Alloacidobacterium dinghuense: one gene and its partner. Each later gene encodes a partner of the first gene's protein in a complex. Links are inferred from orthologs where the notes say so. Each region holds a gene or a part of one and is shown in the gene's direction. Other genes may lie near its edges.

What was found. Proteins that work in one complex are often made in the same cells at the same time.
Region 2: the proteins of ccmA (region 1) and H7849_RS03315 are in contact, whole or in part, in a solved structure (PDB 8CE8), measured with the Escherichia coli proteins. The link is inferred for Alloacidobacterium dinghuense from one-to-one orthologs.

What each region holds. Positions count from the first base shown.
Region 1 is NZ_CP060394.1:1,882,439-1,888,454, reverse strand. Bases 1-2,723 are described here. They hold ccmA (heme ABC exporter ATP-binding protein CcmA), read left to right. Parts: upstream 1-892; coding sequence 893-1,555; downstream 1,556-2,723. Other genes in these bases: H7849_RS07605 (VOC family protein), read right to left, coding at 2,706-2,723; H7849_RS07610 (heme exporter protein CcmB), read left to right, coding at 2,028-2,699; ybaK (Cys-tRNA(Pro) deacylase), read left to right, coding at 1,552-2,031; H7849_RS07625 (cytochrome c maturation protein CcmE), read left to right, coding at 388-843; thiC (phosphomethylpyrimidine synthase ThiC), read right to left, coding at 1-237. Also shown: more of H7849_RS07605, read right to left, coding at 2,724-3,077; H7849_RS07600 (ferritin-like domain-containing protein), read right to left, coding at 3,193-4,065; H7849_RS07595 (SDR family oxidoreductase), read left to right, coding at 4,302-5,045; H7849_RS07590 (hypothetical protein), read right to left, coding at 5,153-5,947. UniProt on the Escherichia coli protein: Part of the ABC transporter complex CcmAB involved in the biogenesis of c-type cytochromes; once thought to export heme, this seems not to be the case, but its exact role is uncertain. Responsible for energy coupling to the transport system.
Region 2 is NZ_CP060394.1:801,699-804,695, reverse strand. It holds H7849_RS03315 (cytochrome c biogenesis protein), read left to right. Parts: upstream 1-1,145; coding sequence 1,146-1,850; downstream 1,851-2,997. Other genes in the region: H7849_RS03305 (hypothetical protein), read left to right, coding at 2,569-2,997; H7849_RS03310 (RNA polymerase sigma factor), read left to right, coding at 2,064-2,588; H7849_RS03320 (hypothetical protein), read right to left, coding at 817-1,020; H7849_RS03325 (Gfo/Idh/MocA family oxidoreductase), read left to right, coding at 1-695. UniProt on the Escherichia coli protein: Required for the export of heme to the periplasm for the biogenesis of c-type cytochromes.

The sequences.
Region 1 (6,016 bases):
GCCGGCGGCGATTTCGTCGCGGATGAGCTCATCCGAAACATTCTCACGCTTCGCCACATATTCCATTTCTTCGGTTATGCGGCCCTGTCGCGCAAAATGCATCTGCGAGACATTCGTATCGCCGGTGCGCTCGACTTCAGCCTTGCGGTTCGCGATCCATTCCGCACGAGGTTGCAAAATTTCCTGTGCCGACTGCACATCAGAGTTGGTTTGAGTGCCGTTACCGTTGCCGCTCATATATACCTCGCAGATGGAAAGGAGTGATTTCCGACTTAGATGATGAATGAATGCAAGAAGAACCCTGAAAAGCGATTATAAACATCGTGAAACTGCTTTGATCTCTTAAAGGTAGATCGTTTCTGAATCCGCAGTAAAATAGTGACAGCTATGAAGAGCACCAATCAGGGCACGCGCATCGGCATCGCTATCGTAGTCATTCTTGGCGCCATCATCTACCTTGCAGTGAGCGGCGTTCAGGCCAACAAGAGCTACTACGTCACGATTCAGGAACTGCAAGGGATGGGTAACAAGGCTTATACGCGCCATTTGCGCGTTGCTGGAAATGTGCAGCCCGGCTCCATCCAGCACAAGGGCTCCGACGCCGATTTCGTGCTCGTTGAAAACACCCGCACGCTTCGCGTTTCCTACAAGGGCGATGAGCCGCCGCCGGATACCTTCAAAGACAATTCGCAGGCTCTTGCCATCGGCACCTTTGGACGTGATGGGGTATTCCACGCGACGCAGTTGCAGGCCAAGTGTGCCTCGAAGTATGCTCCGCCCCCGCCAGGTCAGGCTCCGGCGGCCACACCCGCAAGCACGGCATCGGTCGTTCCACCTCGGTGACGCGGGAATCAGGCTTATGGGCCCTGAGCCTGTAAACTGATTTTTGCGCATGTCGATCACCGCACAACTGGAGACCGTCTCGAAGCTCTACGGCACATTTGCCGCGCTGCGCAAGGTTTCGCTCACCCTCGAAGCGGGTCGCTGCTACGTGCTTCTTGGAGAAAACGGCGCCGGTAAGTCTACCTTGTTACGCATTCTCGCCGGATTACTGCGGCCTACATATGGAACGGTCAAAGTGCTGGGAACCGCTTCACATGACGCGCGCGATCGCATTGGCTATATGAGCCACGCTCCGATGCTCTACGACGAATACACGGCTGTGGAGAACCTTCGCTACTTTGGCGATCTTTATCGTGCAAAGGTATGCCTGGTGCCGGAAGAGGCTTTGCGCTCCGTTGGCCTCGATCCGGCGCTTACTCGTCCGGTGGGGCAGTATTCACAAGGGATGCGTCAGCGGGCAGCGCTGGCTCGTGTTCTGCTTTCGAAGCCGGATCTGCTACTGCTCGATGAGCCTTTTTCCAACATGGACATCGGCAGCGCGCACCAGATGCTCGATCTGCTGGCCGGAATCAAGGCCGAGCAGCGGACGATTGTGCTGACGACGCATCAGCGCGAGCTAGCCGAGCCGCTTGCGGATTCGCTGATTACGTTGGTTGCGGGCAGCTTGAGCGCGGTCGTTGAGAAACCACAGAGAAGCGCGATCCACGCATGAAGACCAACGCCGCCCGCTATCTCGACTCTCTCGGTATTCAATATGAGCTGCGTGAATACGAACTCGATAGCGAAGACTTCTCCGCTATTCTTGTCGCGGAAAAGATTGGGCTTCCGCCAGAGCAGGTTTTCAAGACGCTGCTCTGTGTTACCAGCGACAAGGAGCACGCCTTTGCCGTGGTTCCCGGCAATGCCGAGCTCGACTTCAAGAAGCTCGCGAATGCTGCGGGAACCCGTAAGGCCGAAATGGTTTCTCTCAAAGAGATTCAGCCGCTCACGGGCTACATTCGTGGTGGTGTCACCGTCTTTGGCGCTAAGAAGAACTTCCCTGTCTACGCCGACGAGACGCTTGAGCTTTTCGATGTGATCTCCGTCTCGGCGGGAACGCGCGGCACCCAGATCATTGTCTCGCCCGTCGACTACATCCGCGCATCCCACGCTACGCTGGCTGATCTCACAAAGGAGCACGCTTCGTGAAGGCTCCTTACTTTGTTACACATTTGTTGAAAGACCTGCGGCTGGAGTGGCGGTCGAAGGATGCCATCAACTCCATGCTCTTCTTTGCATTGCTGGTGGTGGTGCTTTTCAGCCTGGCCTTTGATCCGACGCGCGAGTCTTCGCGACAGATTGCGGGTGGAATACTCTGCGTTGCTACCATGTTCGCGTCGGTGTCGGCGCTGAATCAGGCGTGGGCGCGGGAGCTGCGACATCAGGTGCTCGACGCGCAGCGGATGACGCCAGCCCCAGCGGCTTCGCTTTTTCTGGGCAAGGTGCTGGCAAATTTTCTATTCGTAACGGTAGTGGAGTTGATTCTTGCGCCGGTCTTCATCATTTTTTACAACCTGCACGCCCTGGGAAACGGCTGGCTGCTGGCGCTGGTTCTGCCGCTGGGGACCTGGGCTTTGGTAGCGAATGGAACATTCTTTGCTGCACTCTCCATTCGCACACGCAACCGCGAACTGCTGCTGCCGCTGATTCTCTTCCCGCTGTTCATTCCAGCGCTGCTGGCGATGGTCCTCGGCGCGAGCGCGATCCTTACGGGCGAGTCAGATCCGGGGCTCTGGATCAAGTTGCTGGCTGGCTACGATGTGATTTACACGACCATCTGCCTCCTGCTTTTCGAGATCGTCCTCCACGCCGAATAGCTGGCCCTAGCTCTGAGGCGGCTCCTGATAAAGACCGACAACATTGCCTCCGGGATCACGGAAGCGCGCTGTGATCTCGGGCGCGTCTGCTCCGATGCGCTGCACAATCTCGCAGCCATTCGCCACGACGGCATCGATGGTTGCAGCGACGCTGTCCACCCAGATGTAGATCATAAAACCTGGCTGCGCGGCGGCCGGACGTCCCGTGACCCATGCGCCACTCACTTGGCCTACTGCGTCATCGAAAGCCGTGGCGCCATCACCTCGTTGCCGGATTTGCCAGCCAAAGACCTTGCTGTAGAAATCAGCCGAGCGTGCGACGTCAGTTGCGGGTATTTCGATGTAGCAGATTTTTCCGTTGGCGAGTGTGGGTGGCATGCTGGCTCCGAAATACTTGACGACAACGTTTTAGCACGCTCACGCGCGCTAGCCCAATTCAGAAAGCGACAAAGGCCACGCCGCGCATCGTGGCCCTGTCTTCCGCCAGCCATCATTAGCAACCTTTAAAAGAAATGAATTCGCCCAGGGGATTCGGCAGAACCGGATTGAACGGCTCGAACGGATACGATTTGGAGGTATCAAATCCAGCCTTCTTGGCCGCAGTTTTGTCGACGAAAGGCATGAGTGCGGCAAGTGCCTGATTGATGTTGGTCCAGCATAAGGTTCTTTCATAGCCGTTGTTGTTAGGGGGATCGACGCTCTCTGCTACTCCCTGAGCGCCGGTGATCATCTCAATTGGGCCGGCGTCCTGCGCCGCCACGCCGGGGCCTATAACGCGTGCCAGCGTGCGATGATCGCTCTCGATGCCCATAATGCGTGCCGCAGTCACACGCAGATGCGTTGTGCTGAAATTGCGCACGCCCACCAGATAAGCAGCAATGAATGCATCTTCCAGCGTAACGAGCGTGTTCAGTGTCGTCTGCGCGTCGGCAAACATCTTGGGCGGATAGAAGAAAGAAGTGAATGGGGTGAACTCGTCAGTGACCTCCTGCTCCAGCAGGTAGTGGGACATCTCTTCCTGCAGAGCAGCCATCAGGTAGCCCTGATCGTCGGATTCAAGCCTTGTGAAAAACGGCGCGGTATTGATGATGTTGGAATAGGTTGTAACCGCGAGTGCCTCGGCAACTTCGGCAGCAACCAAAATGTCGTGGTCGCCCTTCTTTAACGAATGAGGACCGAAGCGTTCATCTCTTGCGTCTGCATCGACTTCCTGGCCGGAAGCAGCGCCCAGACCGACGAGGCCGCTGAGTGCAACCGCACTTGTGGCTCCGGCAATTGTGGCGCGCTTGAAAAATAATCTACGTGACATACCGGATGAGCCGTCGCTGGCCGGGATGACGATTTCGGTATCTTTGGACAGATTCATGATCCAGTCTCCTAGGGAGGGATTTTCCGGAGAACTGGAGCGCATCCTGCGGATGTTTTTCATGGGCCCGATCACGGCGCCCAATTCCCTGGCGTTTTTAGTACGCCTGCAAGTGGTAAGTGGATTGGCAGAGTAAAGGTTTTTTTTGATGAGCCGTCTGATTTTCATTGAACTGATTCGTATGAATCCTATTTCCTGTTGCAACATCTGAACACTGAGCAGGAGGGCCTAATCAAATGGCTAAGGAAAAGAAGGTTGCTTTTATTACCGGTGGAAACAGGGGCATTGGCCTGGAAACTGCACGTCAATTGGGGAAAGGTGACGGCATCAAAGTTGTGATCGGATCCCGCGATCTGGGGAAGGGACAGGCGGTCGCTAAAGAATTGCGCGCAGATGGCGCCGACGTGGACGTTATCCGCTTCGACATCACTAAGCCAGCCGACTACAAAGAAGCTTACGATTACTTTGACAAGAATTATGGCAAGCTTGACATCCTTATTAACAACGCCGGCGTATCGAAGGAAACATTCATGGCGCCGAACAACACGAGCACAGTCACGCAAGCCGTCCTGCGCGAAACATTCGATACGAATTTCTTCGGCACCATTGAATTAACACAGGTTCTGTTACCGCTCATTAAGAAGGCTCCGGAAGGCCGTATTGTGAATCTTTCGAGCATCCTCGGATCCCTCACTTTGCACGCCGATCCAGATTCGCCTATCTATGGCGCCAAAGCCTTGGCATACGACGCTTCAAAGGCCGCGCTCAACGCATTCACGGTGCATCTTGCGCATGAGTTGCGCGACACAAAGATCAAGGTGAATTCGGCACATCCCGGCTGGGTTAAGACCGACATGGGCACAGATGCGGCGCCCATGGAACTTCCAGACGGCGCAAAAACAAGCGTCCAGCTCGCCACGCTGGCTTCCGATGGTCCGACAGGCGGCTACTTCCACATGGGTGAAGCTCTACCCTGGTAATTTGCTTGGTGAACGCGGAGATTTCGCTATTTTCCGTGACTACCCGCAGAATCAAGGGGAGAGTATTCAGGATCAGCCGTGTCTCCCCGCCGTTTTACCTAAAGGTTTCAGCGATACCAGTAATCGCCTTTTGACTGAGCGCTCTCTGGTGGACCATGCCTGCCCCAATTAATCTTTGACCGCCCTGCGCCATAAGCATTCACAAAATCTTTCGGTGCAGAGAGCGGACCCCTTCCGCTAAATAGATTCATCGGCAGTCCAACTTTGTACGCATCGTTTCCAGTAGATCGATAGCCACCTGATTCATTTGACCAGCTAATGAGCACACCAGCAGCGCCTTCACCCATGCCACCGAATTTCAGTTCACCGGCGAACGCTACTTGGCTGGCCATTTGTGCAATAAAAGCATGATTGACCCCCGTGCTCGGAAGCGGACGTATCTCGATACGTCTAAACGTGGGCCCGATACGGCATTCGCCATTAATCATAATGACAAACGGCACAACGCCTTTCGGCTTTTCCGCTCGAAAAGGGTTTCTCGGGCCCGGTCTTGCCGTCGCAGCCTGACCAACTAGAATCGCGGCCTTTGCCTGCTGGTCAAGAAGGAAATACGGGAAATGACCTAAATTCGAAAAATAGCGAATGTATTTCAACAGGCGATCAGTTGTTCCCGCCGAGGTGCCTCTCAAATCAAGAAAACCATGACCTCGAAACGGTTCGATACGGCGCGCATCTTCCTCGCTCCACAAACCGCAAGTTTCGAGCAGTTTGGTCGTTGAAAGTCCAGCGAGCAGATCCATAACAACAGGCCTGTCTGCGATCGGTATCGTCGCCCATTCGGGTCCGGCGAATGGGTCTCTTGGAAGCGGAGGGACAGGCAAGGAAGGAGGAAACGAGCTCATAAAAGCTCTCCTTACTTTAGAGCGACGCCAGTATAAGTCATCCAGCCATTTCCCGCTAACCGAGACACA
Region 2 (2,997 bases), 1.1 Mb from region 1 along the record:
ATCAGAATCGGCGCTGGGATGGCGATTTCAAAACCGTAGAGAAGATGCTGGTCAGCGGATTACTCGGGCGGCTGGTCACGTTCGAATCACATTTTGACCGTTTCCGGCCTGAACCGCGACTCAGGGGCTGGCGCGAGAATGGCGGTCCTGGCGGGGGAACGCTTTTTGACCTGGGTTCACACTTAATTGATCAGGCACTCACCCTGTTCGGTAATCCGGAAAAGATTTTCGCTTCCGTGCGGATCGATCGCGACAATGGCGTAGTCGACGATGTGTTTGACATTACTTTGTTCTATAAGCGGCTTACTGCTTATCTCCGCGCTTCGACTCTCACGAAAGCGCCGGGAGCCCGTTTTACCCTGCACGGCACACAGGGCAGCTTTGTGAAGTTCGGGCTGGATCCCCAGGAAGATCAACTGAAGGGTGGCATCCTGTTTGATGCGCCTGGTTTCGGTCAGGAGCCGGAAGAGGCGTGGGGCAAGTTATACATGGAAGGAGCCGCACCTGAGAGGGTCGAAACCGAGGTAGGCGATTATCGCGGTATCTACGCGAACGTTCGCGATGCGCTGCTGGGCAAGGCAAAGCTGGTGGTTGCGCCGGAGCAAGCCTGGCGGACAACGAGGCTTATCGAACTGGCGCGCGAAAGCAGCAGCGAGGGACGCGTATTGCCTGTCGACCTCAGTAATAAGCCTTGACTCATCCGGGACCTTAGACACAGACATTGCCGTCTTCTTGGAGAAAGCCCACGGCTGGTTGACGCTCCTGCTCGCCGTCACGAATCGTATAGCGAAGATGCCGTTTGCGCCTTGCTCAGGCTTACTGGCGATAATAGTGCAGGAGCTGCGCGGCGGAAAATGCCACCAGCCATAAACCTGCTACCAGCGACCCGATGGTCATGACCCATCTGCGGGCCCTGTGCTCATCTGGGTGCAATGCGCGTTTCGTACGGGTAAAAAAGGTGTGGCCAAGAAGCCCCATACCAAGAAGAACAATGCCGATAATGAGAGTAACCACTGCCATGGCCAAACACTGTACTCCCTTTGCGTAACGATTGGAAAGTGGAGAGATGGACTCCTTCAGACGGAACGACTTATGACGACTGACGCGTTACACTGGTTGGGAATCATCCTCATCAAGGATCGGAAATGAAGCTGTTTCGCTGGCTATGGGTTGCTCTCACGCTCGGCCTACTCGCCCAGGGTTTTCGTGTGGCCATGTTTGTCGTCCCTCCGGACAGTAACCAGGGCGAAATTCAGCGGATTTTCTATTACCACGTCTCCGCCTGGTGCGGAATGAGCGTCTTTTTTGCCATCAATCTTCTGGCTTCGATCGCGTACCTCGTCTATCGCAACAGAAATTCCGTTCGAGCCATGAAAGCGGATGCGCTGGCAATTTCGACGGCAGAGATGGGCGTGGTTTTCTGCACCGTCGGGCTGATCACAGGATCACTGTGGGCGCGGCCGGTGTGGGGCATCTGGTGGACATGGGATGAGCGGTTGACTTCGACGCTGGTCCTTTACCTCATTTACGTCGCCTATCTGCTGCTGCGACGCTTTGCCGCAGGCCCGCAGATGCAGACGTTGGCCGCAGTGATGGCGATCTTTGGCTATGCCGATGTGCCCATCGTCTATATGTCGACGCGCTGGTGGCGCACGCAGCATCCCGCTCCCGTTTTCTTCGGTGGGCCGAATGCCGGGCTTGATCCCAGCATGTTGCCTGCAGTGTTTTGGAATCTGGCGGCGTGGCTGGCGTGGGGCGTCATGCTCGTCGCCTTCCGTTACGGTGTCGCTGTGCGTGATCAACTGAAAGAGCAACAGGCAGCGCTGCGCGCACTGGAAGCGGCAGGGTAACCACTATGAATCCAATGTTTCATCGCCATCTTGTGCTGGCCTATGCTGTCACCTGGGTCATCCAGCTTGGATATTTCGCCTACGTGGCGCTGAAGTGGCGATCCGGCCGGAACTAGCTCTTTCGGCGCCATTCACTCAGAGCATTTCAAAAAATATCTGAACAGCCTTCCTGCCTCCACCGTCTTTGCGTGTGAATGGGAGAGTTGAGCCAGCTTGGCAAAACGGGATGATGCGAAGTTCACGGAATGTGTCCGGCGCCACTCCCGCCTTGTCTTTCGCGTCGCGTATGCCGTGCTGCGTAATTCCCATGATGCCGAGGACGTGGTGCAGGAGGTGTTCTTGAAGCTCTACCGCGGTAATGCATGGGATGGCATGCGAGACGAAAAGGCCTATCTGGCCCGCGCGGCCTGGCGAGTCGCTCTCGATCACCTGCCGAAGCACGAGCCTGCACATGAGGTGGGCGAAATTGAGATTGAGTCCGGCCGCCCCAGCCCAGAGCAGACCGCGCTCGACGCCGACCTGCAACAGAAAGTGCATCGCCTGATCGATGGGCTGCCCGAAGAGCTTCGGCAGCCGCTCGCGCTTTCAACCATTCAAGAGTTGACCTCGTCCGAAGTTGCGCAGCTTCTCGGGATTCCGGAAGGTACAGTGCGAACGCGTGTGCTCCGCGCGCGCCAACTGCTACGGGAAAAGCTGGCTGCGCTGGAGGGAAAGAACCATGCCGCTCGACACGCCTGAATTCGAAGCCGAAGTGGAGCAGGCGATTGCCACCTACGCCGATCCCCGCGACGGCGGCCATCCCCCGGCGCTGACGGCGCGAGTTATGGCTGCGGTGGAGGCCCGACGCCGGAAGCATCGTTGGTGGCTGGGCATCGCTGTTGCTGTTCCCATGCTTAGCTGCCTGATAGCGGCGTTGTTCTACAGGCAGCAAGCTGAGACTCGGCCTCAAGTCGCAAACAATCCATCCGTTGCATCGAGCTCAACTCCCGTAGTCGTCCCCAGACAATCTTCGGCCCCAAAGTTGGAGGTCGCGCAACATGGGACGGCTCACCACAAGCCACGCGAGTTGCCTAAACTTGACCAATTCCCTACCCCTTCGGCTCCAACCGAGCAGGAGCAGTTGCTCATGCAATTCACAGCGCATGCA